2 regions of the Photobacterium sp. HL06 genome follow, and region 1 is predicted to be linked to the other one. Evidence: predicted binding sites of a transcription regulator. Region 1 holds the regulator's gene; the other holds the start of a gene.
The links. Region 1 encodes PurR, which represses purine synthesis genes. Its sites were predicted from a motif close to TNANGNAAACGTTTNCNTNA; they were not measured.
Positions count from the first base shown of each region.

Region 2: a site for PurR is predicted at 5,966-5,985, ahead of glpX (class II fructose-bisphosphatase). Genes of this name have one in related genera too.

Region 1 covers NZ_CM183914.1:1,674,446-1,682,645, forward strand. Annotated here, with positions in the region: gene AC51G0_RS07955 (hypothetical protein) at 107-499, opposite strand; gene AC51G0_RS07960 (TfoX/Sxy family DNA transformation protein) at 766-1,356, opposite strand; cyclic di-GMP riboswitch class I at 1,484-1,588, opposite strand; gene purR (HTH-type transcriptional repressor PurR) at 1,784-2,791, opposite strand; gene AC51G0_RS07970 (heme ABC transporter ATP-binding protein) at 3,203-4,030, opposite strand; gene AC51G0_RS07975 (FecCD family ABC transporter permease) at 4,027-5,064, opposite strand; gene AC51G0_RS07980 (heme/hemin ABC transporter substrate-binding protein) at 5,104-5,937, opposite strand; gene AC51G0_RS07985 (ExbD/TolR family protein) at 5,934-6,356, opposite strand; gene AC51G0_RS07990 (MotA/TolQ/ExbB proton channel family protein) at 6,353-7,039, opposite strand; gene AC51G0_RS07995 (energy transducer TonB) at 7,043-7,807, opposite strand.
Region 2 covers NZ_CM183914.1:209,598-217,797, forward strand. Annotated here, with positions in the region: gene pfkA (6-phosphofructokinase) at 173-1,135, shown strand; gene tpiA (triose-phosphate isomerase) at 1,284-2,054, opposite strand; gene AC51G0_RS00990 (5-carboxymethyl-2-hydroxymuconate Delta-isomerase) at 2,434-2,781, shown strand; gene AC51G0_RS00995 (DUF3135 domain-containing protein) at 2,798-3,145, opposite strand; gene AC51G0_RS01000 (ferredoxin--NADP reductase) at 3,336-4,079, opposite strand; gene AC51G0_RS01005 (helix-turn-helix transcriptional regulator) at 4,092-4,709, opposite strand; gene glpX (class II fructose-bisphosphatase) at 4,895-5,902, opposite strand; gene glpK (glycerol kinase GlpK) at 6,114-7,631, opposite strand; gene AC51G0_RS01020 (MIP/aquaporin family protein) at 7,673-8,200, opposite strand, start outside.

The DNA.
Region 1 (8,200 bases):
AATCTAATCGATGCAATGATCGGGTAAAATACTAGATTGGTATGAGACAGAGACCGAATAACGGGCAAGAAAATTTCAGGAAATCGAAAAAATTCTTTAAATTCTATTAGTTGAGCGAAATATGAACAGCTTGGGTTTTCTGTTGTTTGGCCATATCCGGAACATCCGGTTGCGATAGTAGTATATAGCCGGATGCAATGACAGGTAGCATTGCTAGGAGCATGGTTTTACCAATATGGTAGTTGCGATACCAGTACTTTCTTGAGCGGATTTTCAGTAATAACCCCCAGAAAAGCAATAATAGGTTGAAACCTGCCGTGAGGGTAAGTGCATCGTCAAGGGCTGCCACCGGAGCAAGTTGCCTATAAACCATAAACAAGATTGCAAAGGGGGGGATCAGGCTAATTATCACCAGAGCACGCATGAGCTTTGGCCACTTGCAAAACTTGTCTTTGAACATCTGGTCTGCTTGTCCAGGAAAAGGCTTGGAACAGTGCATGACAACCTCCTGTGTGAACGACAGCCTCATTCTACTAATGCCGATATTGAAGAAAAGGATATTGATGCATTTATGAACAGCTTTGTGAGAGGTATCAATATTTGACGTTCTATGACAAAAAATTGTCATAAGAGAGGGCATAAATTTACAACGAAACCAATATGCTCGTTCGGCAATGTGCTTAATTTCACTGGTCTTGGGTGTGTATTTGAGTGCAGATAATAAAAAGAGGTGCATAGCACCTCTTTTTTATCGATGTCTCTAACCTATGGCAACTCAGATAGGAGCTCTGAGCGGCGTTGCTGAGTAATGACCGACCAATGCTGGCCACTTACGGCACCTTCTAAGGCCCATAGCAACTCGATATTGACCGACTCCTGGTGAGACTGCTGTAACGCCTTGTAAGCATTCAGGGCACCGGCTTCAAAGAGCTCGTCAACCGTAGTAATACCTGCTTTTTTCAGCATACGTTCGTTGGCTAAACGGAGGTTTGGTAAGTCTTTAATACGACTTGGGCCTGATTTGCTTTTGGTTTCTTTATCTTGTTTGGCGGCAGTAAAGGAACGCTTAGCTTGGCAAAGAATTTTATCGGGTTCACTCCACCATTCTTCTGGAATAGCGTAGTGCTTAGTTACAACAGGAAAGCCGCGCTTTTTATACACATAAGGTGTAAGCCCTGCTTTTTTAAATTCTTTTTCATTTTCGGCATTTGCACGAAGGTGTAACTTGTCATTTACCACGAGTGCAAACATAGTTTCACCCGCGAAAATGCCAAAGCCACCAAACATTGAGCGAGACTTTACATTCTCGAAACAACTGAATAATCGTAATGATTCTTTAAGTACTGGTTTGTCCATGCTTCTTCTCGGTGAAATATTTCTTGGGTCACCTAACAACAGAGCGAGGATTTCAGATTAGCAAATTTCACAAAAAAGTTATGTCAGGATAATGTCAGGATTCATGACATGACTTTTTGCTAGATCCATCGGCGACCCCGCTACCATAAGAGACTTAGTTGTTGAAAAACTAACCACTTTTAGGCCGGAAGCTTTGCGTCCCACCCTTTCGGGAGGTTTGCCTTGTTCGTGACTTAATAAGCATATCCCATATAATATTTTTGAACTTGCTCCCACTTTTAAAAGTGTGATATTGCTTCAATAAATATGTCTATGTTTTTAGTGGCAAAAAATATATTTGCCTCAAAATCAATGCATCACAACCGTCATTTAAGACATAAAAAAACCGATAAGTAATATCGGTTTCTATGGGTTGCGACTTGGTTGATTAGGCGTTCAAGTCTTTGACTGACTTGCGAACAACCAGTTCTGGTGCCATCTCAAAAATACGGCGTTCATGTTCTTTATCTTTGACTCGTTCCATCAGGATCTCAATCGCCGTTTTGCCCAGGCGGCGCTTAGGCTGGTGAATCGTCGTCAGGGGCGGAGAGAAGTACGGTGCCAAGTCGATGTTGTCATAGCCAATAATTGAAATATCATCAGGAACGCGTATGCCTGCCTGCTCGAAAGTACTGATCAGCGCCATTGCCATAATATCGTTAAAGCAGAAAATTGCTGTCGGGCGCTCTTTCATTTCAATGAACTTATTGGCGGCGATAACCGCTGACTCACACTCGAAATCACCTTCAAGCAGCCAGTCTTCATTGACACTAAGCTGCGCTTCACCCATCGCTTTATAAAAGCCCTTCAGACGTTCTTGGCAGGTCGATTTGTCTGAGTGGCCTGACAGGCAACCAATTTTAGTGTGGCCGTGTTCGATAAAGTACTTGGTTGCAACGTAGCCGCCGAGCTCTGCATTATCCTGAATTTTATCCGTATGCGGGCTTTCCGGGCCCCAGTCCATGATCACCATTGGTAAGTCTTTCTTGCGCTCAAGGAGTTCAAGCAGCTTCTCGTCCAAGTCAGAACACATTACCAATAGGCCATCTACACGCTTTTCAGCGAGCATGCGTAGATAGTCACGTTGCTTATCTAGGTTACCTTCAGTATTGCATAGGATCAGGGTGTAGCCTTGGCCATAGCAATGCTCTTCAACCCCATGGACCACTTCGGCAAAGAATGGATTGGTAGACTTGGTTACCAGCATGCCGATGGTGCGGGTTGTGTTACATTTTAGGCTTCGCGCAACAGCACTTGGCGCGTAATTTAGTTCATCTACGGCCGCTAATACTTTTTTCTGTGTTGCTTCTGCAACAAAGCGTGTTTTGTTGATCACGTGAGAAACTGTTGTGGTTGATACACCAGCCATACGTGCAACATCTTTAATCGTTGCCATACTTATTCTTCTAATAATTTAAGATCAGAGGTCAGAGCCGACCATTTCATAATCACTTGTAATTGAAAGTACCAAACAGAGTAATTATCTGACTGTATCCAGATAATTGTTCTGTTTGGTACAGCGTACAAAAACGCCAAAAAGCCGCTTCAGTCACGAGCGGCCTTGTTCTCTCGTCTTTCCCGACGTTGCATTGTGTAATCGCTTGCGTTCACATTCTACTGAGTGTAGCGCACAGTGCAACGTTTCTGTATCCCAACCCTGTAATTCTTGATAGATATCAACAAACTCACCGCAATTTTACAACAATTTAGTGCATATGACGTGCAATCTGGTTCGATGATTTTGCTTTCTGGCAAGTAAAAAACCTCAGCTTTTGGGCTGAGGCTGTCCTGCTAAAATAGGATTAACTTATACTGCTTTTGATAACTCTGCAGACGAGATCGCAGGCATCACAACAGGATAGTTATCGGTTGGGTGCTCGCCGATGTGTACGGGCCAGCCATAGACTCGGCTGATCGTGTCTTTCTGTAATGCTTGTCGGGGGGGACCATCAGCCTGGATCTTACCTTCATTGATAATAACAAGGCGATCAGCATATTGAGCCGCTAGGTTCAGATCATGGATCACTACGATCACGGCAGCCCCCGATTGCGCAAGGCCTCGGGCGACTTGCAGAGTTCTATGCTGGTGGGCGAGATCGAGCGCCGAGGTCGGTTCGTCGAGCATCAGCATACACTGCTTGCCTGCCTGGCTTAACTGGGTAAGCACCCGTGCATAGTGCACCCGTTGCTTTTCACCGCCGGATAGGGAAGGGTAGAGCCGATTTTTGAGCGACAGCACATCAACAAGCTTCATTTTCTCAGTGGCGATTGTTTTGGTTTGCACATTGGGTATTTGCAGTGGCAGGCTACCGAGCTCTACCACTTCTTGTGCGGTAAAAGCAAAACTCAAATTGCTGTGCTGTGGCAATACACCTAAGTGCTTGGCAAGCTTTGCCTGCTTGAATTCATTACGTGCTTTACCGAAGAAGGACACTTCGCCGCCTGCATCGATTTCCCCACACAGTACCTTGAGCAACGTACTCTTACCGGCACCATTGGGGCCCAGAAGGGCGGTTAGTTCGCCGCTGGCAATGGTTAAGTTGAAGTTGCTCAGCAGTGTTTTTCCACCCAACGTCAGGTGCAGCCCTTTGGCTTCGATAGCAGCAGGCTTGTTCTTTTCTGTTGCAGTGTTCATGACATTCTTCCCTTTTGGTTTATAAGTAGGAAGATAAAGAATGGTGCGCCGAGAATAGCTGTGATGATCCCGACGGGTAATTCTGCCGGGGCGGCGACAACACGAGCCAGCATATCGGCGATGAGTAGGATTAACGCGCCAAGTAGTGCCGACAATGGCAGCAATGTTTTGTGATTCGGCCCGGTAAGCATTCTTCCTAGATGGGGAATAATTAGGCCGATAAAGCCAATGACACCGGTTAATGAGACCGTGACACCGACCCCCGCGGCACAGAGCAAAATAAGCAGCCTTTTCAACCGCTGAACATTTACGCCCATATGGCGAGCTTCGGCTTCGCCCAGCAAGAAAGCATTTAACGCATTGGCATTGCGGTCGAACAAAAACAACAAGCTACCTAGGGTAACAAAAGCAAGTATGATCCCTGGCCATGTCGCACCAGCAAGTGAACCCATGCTCCAGAGAGACAAATCGCGCAGAGCCTGATCATCAGCATAGTAGTTCATCAACCCAAGGGCGGCACCTGACAAGGCGCCAATAGCAACACCGGCAAGCAGCATGACAGTGACAGAAGTGCCGTTTTTATCTGTGCCAAGGCGGTAGACAAGATAAGTACTGGCCGCACCGCCAATAAAGGCAAAAATCGGTACCGTTCCAAGAGTTAGCAGTTGCGGGAATGATGTTGCCAGCGGTGCAAAAACAACAATGGCAAGGGCGGCACCAAGGCTAGCGCCGCCAGACACGCCAATGATACCGGGATCTGCCAGGGGATTACGGAACAGCCCCTGCATGACCGCGCCGCAAAGGGCAAGTATTGCCCCAACCGCCATACACAGCAGGGTACGTGGCAGGCGGATCTGATGGATAACGATCTGAATGTGGGCCGGAAGATCAGATTGCCATGGCAAAAGCACCTTAACACTGTCAGAAAAGCTGATTGCCATCGGCCCGACAACCACCGAGGAGATGATAGCGATCGCAAGTAGTAAAAAGCCCAGTGGAAAAACAACACTAACAGGCATGCGGTGGATCTGCATAATTCTTGATTGCATAGATAGCCGTATCTAGGTTGAGGATCAGTTGTAGAACACGTTATTCAAACGCTCAGCTTCACTCAGGCTCTTCAAGCCAAGGCCGCCAATCAGCGCTGTGCCGTCAATGGTTGCCAATGCTTTGTTTTGACCTGCTGGTGTCGCAGATAATAGCGGTATCTTTTTCAGCAACTCATCAGCATTGCCGATTGTGCTCAATGTCCGTGAGCTGATCAGGATGATATCGGGTTGCATGTCGACCATGGCTTCGGTCGAAATCGGTTTGTAAGACTCAACAGCATCAGCAGCGGGGTTGATGGCCCCTGCAAGTTTGATCACGGTGTCGGCGGTGGTGTTACGGCCAGCAACGTTGGCCGGGCGGCCGTCATGGATCATGAGGAACAGAACTTTTTTGCGCGTTTGCTGTTTAGCCAAAGTGGCATTGATCGTGGCAACTTTTTGTTTCACATTAGCTTGCAACTGAGCCGCGTCTGCTTCTTTGCCTGTAATACGACCTATTTCCTCAATGCGAACTAATAGATCATTAACGGTTTCACCCGAGTTGAGGATATCGACATTGATCCCAGCTTGCTGGAGAAGCTCTAACGTCGTTTTCGGCCCCATTTCATTGGAGCCTAAAATCCGGGTTGGGTTGAGGGCAATTAGGCTCTCTGCAGAGAGCTGGCGGTGGTAGCCCAGCTTAGGAACCGAGCTGTCAACCATCGACTTGCTGGTAATATCAACGGCTGCGAGCTGTTTTTGTGCACCCATGGCATTGATAAGTTCGGTAATTGCAGCGCCAGCACTGATGATGCGTTCATTGGCCCAGACGGAGCTCGCTGTGATAAGTAATGCTGTAGCCAGAGCGATACGCTTCATGATTTGTCCTCTTCCATTAATAGTTGTGTTGCTTTTATTTCTTGCTGTTGCAAAAAGGCGAGTAATTTCAGCATGTTCTCGACTGAGCCTGCTTTGTCTGCACCAATAACAACAGGCTTGTCTGGGTTAGCCTTTACTTCTTTGAGTAAGGCCTGCGTGAATTCATCCCAACTCTCAACAGGGCGACCTTGTAGTGCCCAATATGGCACTTGTGCGGTCAGGTTGACGGTGACAGGATCCGATTCAGTAGTTTGCAAGGTCTGGGTTTCTGTCTGTGGCAACTCAACCTCAAGGGATTGCAATTTGACACTGGCTGTAAGCAATAGAAAAACCATCACAATGAAGATGATATCTAGCAACGGAGTAAGATCAGGCTTGAGTTCATCATCAAACTGGCTGCTGTTACCGACACGGATCATTGGGCAACCTCTTTGAGGCTGGTTGTGGATCCGGGCTTAGGTTGGTTGCCAGGGGCAAGATCTAAGCCTTCGAGCCAAAGGTTGCAATAATTTAAGGTGTGCTCGAGCTTGGCTGTTACCTTATCAGCCCAGAGCCCGAGTAGCTGCGCGGATGTAATTGCCGGTAAGGCGATAATTAGGCCAGCAGCCGTGGTGCGCATCGCCAGCCCCAAGCCATCAGCCAGATCATTGGGAGTTACAGCCCCCGTCGTTGCAGCAATCCCTTCGAACATGTCTATCAGGCCTAAAACGGTACCCAGTAAACCGAGCAATGGGCTAATCACCCCAATCAAAGTCAGCAGCCTGATGCCGGAACGCAGCTGTGTACGTTTCTGCTGAAGCCAGATCCCGGCGGCATCTTCACGTAGTGGTTTGTTGAAGTGGCGATGGGAGATAAGCATCGCCACACCCTTGTATAGCAGCGGCCGTTGATTGCTGAGGTCATCGGCAAGCCGATCGAGATCAGTGCCGTTGTTACGGTTCCGGCCAGCAAGCAGGGCATTGATTTTACTTTTACCAACACCAGTGCATAGCAGCACCTGAATGCACCTTTCCAACAAAATCATGACGGTCAGGGCAGAGCAGATAAGAAGTGGCCAGGTCATAAGGCCAAATTGATTTTGCAATTGTTCAATAGTGTCCATTGTTTAATCCAACTGAAAACGAACAGGAATTTGTACACGGTGCGCAATGGCTTGCCCGTCAACAATATGTGAGGAGAAATGCCAGCGCTTAATGGCTTCCAGAGCGGCTTTATCAAGCACTTGGGCACCAGAAGATTTCACTAGGCTGTGTTTGACTTGTTTACCTTTTGGGTCTAGCCAAACCTCAATCATGACTTGCCCTTCAATGCCCCGGCGCTTTGCCAGTTTTGGGTATTTAACCGGGCTTGGTCGGGTTGTAAATGTTGGACGGCTAACAAGCTTGGGAGAGCTATTTACCCCGGCTGCATCTTGAGTTTTCACTTCCGGCTTGGGTGTTGGCACCGGGCTGACCTTCTTAACGGTTTCGGATTTTGCTCTGGTAACTTCTTTGATGGGGGGAGCATGCTCTATGCTCTTTGCCTGTTCGAACTTTGGCTTTTTGCCAGGAGGTTTCGGAGCCGTTTTAACCACTTCTTTGGCTGGCTTCTTTTTTACAGCCTCTGGCTTTTTCTTCTTTACCAGCTTTTTAGCCTTAGTTTTTTGCTCAATTGGCTTAGGCTTGGCGACAGGAGCAGGTTTATGAACGCTATTTTTCTCAGCTGGTGGTTGCTGGGTTGGTTGAGGAGCAGAGACAAGGTTCAGTGAAACTCGAGTAGACTCGGCCCCGACTGGCATGGCCATAACGATTTTGTTTGGTACCGCTGACAAAAGAACACTGTGGATGATGATTGATGCAGCCCCTGCAATTGCGTATCGTTTTGTGTTCATTTCTTGTTACCTATATCAATGCTATTCATTACTCAGAAATAACTTGTATTTGCCAATCATAGATCTGACATATAAGTAAGTCGCTGATTTATAAGCTCAAAAAATAACTGAGCGATTTGTCAAAAAATACCGCCAGACAAGATGGTTTTTCATTATCCATGAATTGCGAATAATATCAATTATCATTTGCAATCTCATTTTTGCGTGATTATGATGCTCGCAAATAAGATTTATTATCATTTAGTGGCGCTTTTTCGCTTGGTGGTAATGAAAAATGAAAGTAGTCAGGCAAGTTGCTCAAAGCTGAATTCGACACCTGTTTAGATGATGGACTTGATATCCAGTAGAGATACTGGGTGAGGAGGAGCAAGCCTCTGCTAGCTCGTATTACCT
Region 2 (8,200 bases), 1.5 Mb from region 1:
GTGATGTGAATCAACAAATTTTTTCATCAAAATTGTAATACTCCTACATTAGTAGGAAAGTTACAGTTTACACGAGCATAAGCCCGGCAAGTCGGCTTATGGTACCGAGAGGGGGAACCTCGGTAACTCGTGCCGGATTTGATTTTTCAATTCCCAAAGTCAGAGGGTAACCATGATTAAGAAGATTGGTGTATTGACCAGTGGTGGTGACGCACCTGGTATGAATGCGGCGGTTCGCGGTGTTGTACGTGCTGCATTGTCAGAAGGCCTAGAAGTGTATGGTGTATATGACGGCTATCAGGGCCTGCACCAGAACCGTATTGAAAAGCTGACCCGCTCAAGCGTGTCAGACGTGATCAATAAAGGCGGTACATTCTTGGGTTCAGCACGCTTTCCTGAGTTTAAAGACGAGAAAGTCCGTGCCCAGGCTATCGAGAACCTGAAAATCCACGGCATCGACGCATTGGTTGTGATCGGTGGTGATGGTTCATACATGGGTGCAAAGAAGCTGACTGAAATGGGCTACCCATGTATCGGTCTGCCAGGCACAATCGATAACGACGTTGCAGGTACTGACTACACAATCGGTTACCTAACGGCACTGAATACCGTTATTGATGCAATTGACCGCCTACGTGATACGTCATCTTCTCACCAGCGTATTTCTATCGTTGAAGTGATGGGTCGCCACTGTGGTGATCTTACCCTGATGTCTGCAATTGCAGGCGGTTGTGAATACATCATCACACCGGAAACCGGCCTGAACAAAGAAGAGTTGCTAGCGAAGATCAAAGAGGGTATCTACAAAGGTAAGAAGCACGCAATTATCGCGCTTACTGAATTGATGACCGATGCCAACGAGCTAGCTAAATACATCGAAGACGAGACCGGCCGTGAAACACGTGCGACGGTTCTGGGTCACATCCAGCGTGGTGGCCAGCCAACGGCATTTGACCGTATTTTGGCATCTCGTATGGGTGCTTTCGCCGTTGAGCTTCTTATGGAAGGCCAGGGCGGTCGTTGTGTGGGTATCCAGAATGAAAAAATGGTTCACCATGACATCATCGATGCTATCGAGAACATGAAGCGCCCAGTTCGCAAAGATCTGTATGCGCTGGCTGACAAGCTGTTCTAAATAAAAGGCTTCGCTTTGAGAAGTGAAAAAAGCGGGAGTTGTTTGACTCTCGCTTTTTTGTTTCTACAACCTGCAACGCTTCCTGTTTTTCAGATATTAAAAAGGCCACCCGAAGGTGACCTCTATCACTATCATCAATTAGGGATGATTATTTTTTTGCTTCAGCTGCTGCTTTAGCGATAGCTGCGAAGCTTGCTGCGTCTAGCGCTGCACCACCAACTAGAGCACCGTCGATGTCTGGTTGTGCGAAGTATGCTGCTGCGTTTTCTGGCTTAACAGAACCGCCGTACTGGATCACAACATTCTTAGCAACTTCTTCACTCTGCTCTGCGATGTGAGCACGGATTTCTGCGTGGATGCGCTGTGCATCTTCAGCTGTTGCTGCTTTACCTGTACCAATTGCCCAGATTGGTTCGTATGCGATGATTGCGCCATTTAGAGCTTCAACGCCTTGAGTTTTGATCACTGCGTCAAGTTGACGAGCACAAACAGCAACTGTTTCACCAGCTTCATTCTGTGCTTCAGACTCACCGATACAAAGAACAGGAGTCAGGCCGTGCTCTTTTAGGAATGCAAATTTCTTAGCCACGAACTCGTCTGACTCGTTGTGGTATTCACGACGCTCAGAGTGACCGATGATGATGTGGCTTGCACCGAAGTCTTTCAGCATTTCAGGAGAGATATCGCCTGTGAATGCACCGCTCGCGTTAACGTCAACGTTCTGGGCACCTAGGATGATTTTGCTCTCGCCTTTACCGATTAGCTGCTCAGCCAGGTCAAGATACATAACTGTTGGAGCGACTGCTACGTCAACACCTTCAACACCTTTTAGTTCAGCATCAAGGCCCTTAAGTAGGTTAGATACCATTTCCTTGCTACCGTTTAGCTTCCAGTTACCCATAACCACAGGATGGCGCATAGCTTTTCTCCAAATCAATTTGATGTAAAAAATAATACCAAAAAGCGTAATTATCTGATCCTTTCAGACAACTATGCTGTTTGGTATCCAGCCATTTTGTAAAAATATAACAGCTCGAGCTGATATTTTTACTGTCCAAAATCATTTCTGTGCTCGGTTGTACCTTTTTCATCAGCAAAAGTGAACTCTCGACTGAAAATATTTTTAAATATTTCATTTTTGCGGACGAATAAGACGAAAAAATACAGTGATCGATGGTTGAAATATAGCCTATTTGCTTGGCCTGTCAGCAAGGAATCAGGTAAGTTGGGCATGCTGTTACACAGATCTTCTGTATTTTTATCTATTAACAGCATGTCTGAATGTCATGGAGGAAATTGTGCCTAATCTTGTTATGGAATATGCCGACCCGGTTGCTGAACGTGTCAATGTACCGGGGTTGCTGGAAGATTTACATCAAACCTTATTATCATGCGGGTTGTTCGAGGCCGACTCGGTAAAATCCCGTAGTTATCCCTGCCATACCTGGCTGGTTGGCGCCGAAGGGGATCTGAATACTTTTATCCATATCGAGCTGAGCATGTTGTCTGGGCGGACTCCGGAGCAAAAGCGGGAACTGGCCAGAAGTTTAATTACAGTTCTGGAGAAGCATGCTAGTACGATCAATAGCCTGACTGTCGATATTCGCGATATGGATAGTGACAGCTTTATCAAGGTCAGTTGCTAACCCGGTATTTATCCTCTCACTCTTCCATCGCCTTGGGCGGTGTGTCTTGTTGCGGATCTGGCCGGGAGAAAGGCATGATTTTCGCCTGGTGCTCGGTTAGGGTCTCGGGGGCATTAAGCGCCTGAGCAAAGCGTTTTAGCTGCAATTGTAGCTCGGCCATCAATAAAATATTGGTATGGTTTGGGTTTTTCCCCTTAGCAATTAACTGATTGATGTGGCTCATCTGGGCGCGAAGCCGTGGTTGCATGTCGGCACCAGCATTGCTGATGATTTCTTCGCTCATTGACAGCCGCAGTGCTTCCAGCTCTTCTGGTGCCTTCTCAGCCATTAACTTAAGCTCATCAAAAGATGGTAAGGTTTGCATAACGGATCCCCTATATAGCCAGTGGCTACGTCCTTGATATTCGCTGTGGAGTATCAATGAGTTGGTATGAGTTATGCTTTTAAAGGTAGCCAGCTTGGCAGAGACAAGCTGACTCATTTATGAGATGTTGCACGAGATTGCACTGAGACAAAGTGAGTGCTGCTGTCTCGTTTGGCGGAGAGGGGAGTGCCTACCAGTAGTGCTCCATGGTGATTTGCCCCGCTTTGCGGCGCAGGTTTTTGCTAAAGCCCATCGACTCGAGCACGGCCTTCGTTTCTCTTACCATTTCCGGATTACCGCAGAGCATGATCTGGCTCTGCTCGGGGGTGAGCGGCAGGCCGATATGGCGTTCCAACATACCGTCGGCAATCGCGAGTGGAACCCGGCCGGTTAATGCGAGGGAGGCTGGTTCACGGCTAACAAAAGGCTGGACAATCAGCTGGTCAGGATAGTTGGCTTTGAGTTCGTTGATTTCAGCCTGATAGCTGAGATCAGCGGCGTAACGAACCGCATGGATCAGCACGACTTTACGGAATCGGCGCCAGACATCGGGCTCACGCAATATCGATAAATAAGGGCCAATAGCCGTCCCGGTCGCCAGCAGCCACAAATGCTCGCTGTCAGGCACCTCATTAAGGGTAAAGAAGCCATTGGCTCGCGCTGAAATGAACACGGTATCGCCGCTGTCCAGGGCATGGAGGCGCGGGGAGAGCAAACCGTCAGCGACCCGGGTGGCATAGATTTCAATATTGCTGTCGCTGGGCGGGTTCACAAAGGAGTAGGCTCGCTGGACCATTTTACCGTCAATTTCCAATCCTAGCTTGGTAAACTGCCCGGCTTTGAAGGGTTCAATGTTAGCGCGCAAGACAAGACTAAATAGGTCACTATTCCAGTGACGGTTGGTGATAACCTCTGCAGGGATCCAGTCAGCCATAATATTCTCCTATTATGATTTTTGTATTCGATAAGCGCAGCGCCTCTCTCCGGCAATAATGTGTTCATTTCTTTCTACGCGGTACTCGTTACCCAACAGACGTTGGAAAATTGAGAGCTCTGATTGGCATAATGAAGGACAGCGTTTGGCGGCATGGCAAATTGGGCAATGGTTCTCTACCATAATGAAGCCTTCACCGTCCTGGTGTAGCTGGGCCATGTAACCTTCCTGTTCCCTCAGTGTAGTCAGTATTTCCAGTTTTTCTTTTAAATCAGAGCAAGTTGCCAATGCATGCCGGTATTGTTCAAAGGTTTGATTCTCTCTGCGTTCAACCACTTGGTGAAGCCCGTCAGCACCAAATATCTCTTCTACAGAATCAAGCATTTGAATAATAAGATCACCATGTCGATCGGCAAAACGGCGGTGGCCCTTGCTGGTCAGGTTCCAGTGCCGGGTAGGACGGCCAACCTTGGCTTTGATGTCCTGGAAATCAACCAGGCCATCTTCTTCCAGTCCTTGCAGGTGCTGCCGGACTCCCATGGTTGTGAGCTTGAATTCCTCGGCTAGCACCTTGGCTGTCACGGGGCCGTCTCGCTTCATGCGATTGAGTATTTTATCTATGGTTTTCATATCAGCTGTTCTTTCCTTTATTGGTTTATTATGTAGCCAGCCAAGTAAATAAAGCAACAACTTTACAAAGTTAAGTATAAGCCATATAGGCAAGTTGGGGGGAGATAAGGCGTCGGATTGTTGAGACTGCGGCGAGAAAAAAGGCGTGCTTTACTGCACGCCTTTTACGTTGAAGCTGGGGAAAATTACAGGATATGCCCTTTGATAGCGTCATCCTTACGCGCCAGGTAGTGGGTCGACTTAATACGACGAATTGTGCGGCACTTACCTCGGATCAACAGGGTTTCTGTGGTCGCGATATCACCCTGGCGACTGATCCCATCGAGCAGATCCCCTTTGGTGATCCCGGTACCGGCAAAAATCACATTGTCGCTTTGGGCCATGTCTTCCATACGCAGTACTTTGTTTGTCTCGATACCCATCTCGCGGCAACGGTCGATTTCGACCTGGCCTAACTGGCGGTTTTCCTCACTGTCGCCTTTAACGTGATGGCGAGGCAGTAGGCGGCCGTGCATGTCGCCACCTAGGGCGCGGATGGCGGCTGCCGAGACAACCCCTTCAGGGGCACCGCCGATACAGTACATTACGTCAACTTCGCTATCTGGCATACAAGTCAGGATCGAGGCTGCGACGTCACCATCAGGGAAGGCAAAGACGCGTACGCCCATTGCCTGCATCTGTGCGATCACTTCGTCATGGCGAGGTTTCGCCAGCGTGGTGACGACTAGGGAATCAAGGGATTTGCCAAGCGCGGCGGCAATGTTTTCAAGGTTCTCAGGCAGGGACAGACTCAGGTCGATACAGCCTTTTGCTGCCGGGCCGACAACCAGTTTTTCCATATACATATCTGGCGCTTTCAGGAACGAGCCTTTTTCGCCAGCAGCCAGTACCGCCAGGGCATTATTCTGGCCCATCGCTGTCATACGGGTGCCTTCGATAGGATCGACCGCGATGTCGACGGCATCACCACCGGTTCCCACCTTCTCGCCGATATACAGCATAGGCGCTTCATCAATCTCGCCTTCACCGATAACAATTTCACCTTCAATCTCGGTCTGGTTCAGCAGGGTGCGCATTACTTCAACGGCTGCGCCATCGGCTGCGTTTTTATCGCCACGGCCAAGCCATTTGTAGCCAGCCAGGGCTGCACCTTCGGTGACACGAGAAAATGCCATTGCTAAATCGCGTTTCATGGTTACTCCAGAAAGAAAAGAAAAAAGGCTCAATAAATTCTGGCCGCGATTCTATCACAGCTTGTAGTGAAACGTTTGCGTTAATTTATTTTCGCAGAAATGGCGGAATTTAACCGGAGTTCAAGCCAATCATTGGCTAGGCCATTTGGCCGGGGTAAAAAGAAGGCCTGCATCAGCAGGCCTTCTTAAGGGGGAACAGAGAGGGTAAAGCTTAGATGTCGTCTTCTTCGACGGCCCAGCCTTTGGCACACTCAACAGCACGCTTCCAGCCCTTGTAGCGGCGTTCACGCTTCTGCTCATCTTCACTTGGGACGAAGTTACGATCCAGTACAGCCTTGTTCATCAGTTCATCGATGCTGCCCCAGAAACCAACCGCCAGGCCGGCCAGGTAGCCAGCACCCAGTGCTGTGACTTCCGTAACCACAGGGCGGTGTACTTCTGTTGCCAGAATGTCAGATTGGAACTGCATCAGGAAGTTATTGGCAACGGCGCCGCCATCAACACGCAATGAAGCTAGGTTGATGCCAGAATCTGCCTGCATCGCATCCAGTACGTCGCGAGTCTGGTAGGCCACACTTTCCAGGGTGGCACGGATGATATGATTGGAGTTAACACCACGGGTCAGGCCGACAATTGCTCCACGTGCATACGGGTCCCAATACGGTGCGCCAAGTCCGGTAAAGGCTGGTACCACATATACGCCGTTGGCACTACCTACCTTCTCAGCAAAGTATTCTGAATCTTTGGCATCATCGAGCAGTTTCACTTCATCACGCAGCCACTGAATGGATGCGCCGCCCATAAATACCGCACCTTCGAGGGCATAAGCCACATCGCCAGTTGGTCCACAGGCCAAGGTAGTTAGCAGGCCATTGTTCGAGGTAACTTTTTCCTTGCCGGTGTTCATCAGAAGGAAACAGCCGGTGCCGTAAGTGTTCTTCGCTTGACCAGGTTGGACACACATCTGGCCAAACAGTGCAGCTTGCTGATCGCCAGCAATACCAGCAATCGGAATACGCGTACCACCTTTACCGCCGATATTGGTTTGGCCGTAGACTTCTGATGATGCTTTTACTTCTGGCATCATAGAGAGTGGGATGTCCAGCGCCTTCAGCAGCTTCTCATCCCATTGCATGCTATTGATGTTAAACACCATGGTACGGGAGGCATTGGTGTAGTCAGTGACGTGTACACGTCCCTGGGTCATTTTCCAGATCAGCCAGGTATCAACAGTTCCGAACAGTAGGTTACCGGCTTCAGCTTCCTCGCGAGCGCCTTCAACGTTATCTAGGATCCATTTGATCTTGGTGCCAGAGAAGTACGGGTCAACAACCAGGCCGGTATTTTCACGAATGTATTCTTCTAAGTCTTGCTCTTTCAGGGTCTCGCAAATGCTTGCGGTACGGCGGCACTGCCAGACAATGGCGTTGTACACTGGCTTGCCGGTGTTCTTATCCCATACGATGGTGGTTTCGCGTTGGTTGGTGATACCTATACCCGCTACCTCATCAGAACGAATCCCCGCTTTAGCTAGAACCTCAACCAATGTAGAGCTTTGGGTTGCATAGATCTCTAGAGGATCATGCTCTACCCAACCTGCTTTAGGATAGATCTGAGTGAATTCGCGTTGTGACGTACAAACAATATTGGCGTCGTGATCAAGCACAACGGCACGGGAGCTGGTGGTACCCTGATCAAGTGCAACGATGTACTTTTTCTCTGTAGTCATGATGAAAATCCTTTAGTTCTAATTATAGGGTAGAGAGTCAATTAAGCTTTTGCTGTTTCACTGTCGCTAGCGTTTTCGCGCTCTTCTGCAACTGTTTCAGTGTTGCCCGGCAGGTAGGCACCGATGGCTTTCGGGTATAGCCAGCCACCGAAACAGGCACCGCAGATTGGCGCAAGGATTGGCACAATCATATAAGGAATGTCTTTACCGCCGGTCAGTGCCATGTCGCCCCAGCCAGCCATAAAGGCAAAGAATTTAGGACCGAAATCACGGGCAGGGTTCATGGCAAAGCCTGTTAGTGGACCTAGCGAGCCGCCGATTACTGCGATTAAGATACCGATAAGCAGTGGACCCATTGCGCCGCGAGGGGCACCGTTCTTATCATCAGTAAGGGCCAAAATGGCAAACATTAATACTGCTGTTATTACAAATTCAACTGCAAAGGCACCGCTGAAAGAGAGGGCTGCATGTGGGTAGGTCGAGAAGATGCCGGCAGTTGCCAGACTTGCTTCGCTGCCACGAACGATCTGGTTAGCGGCTTCAAATTCGGTGAACAGGTTGCTGTATAG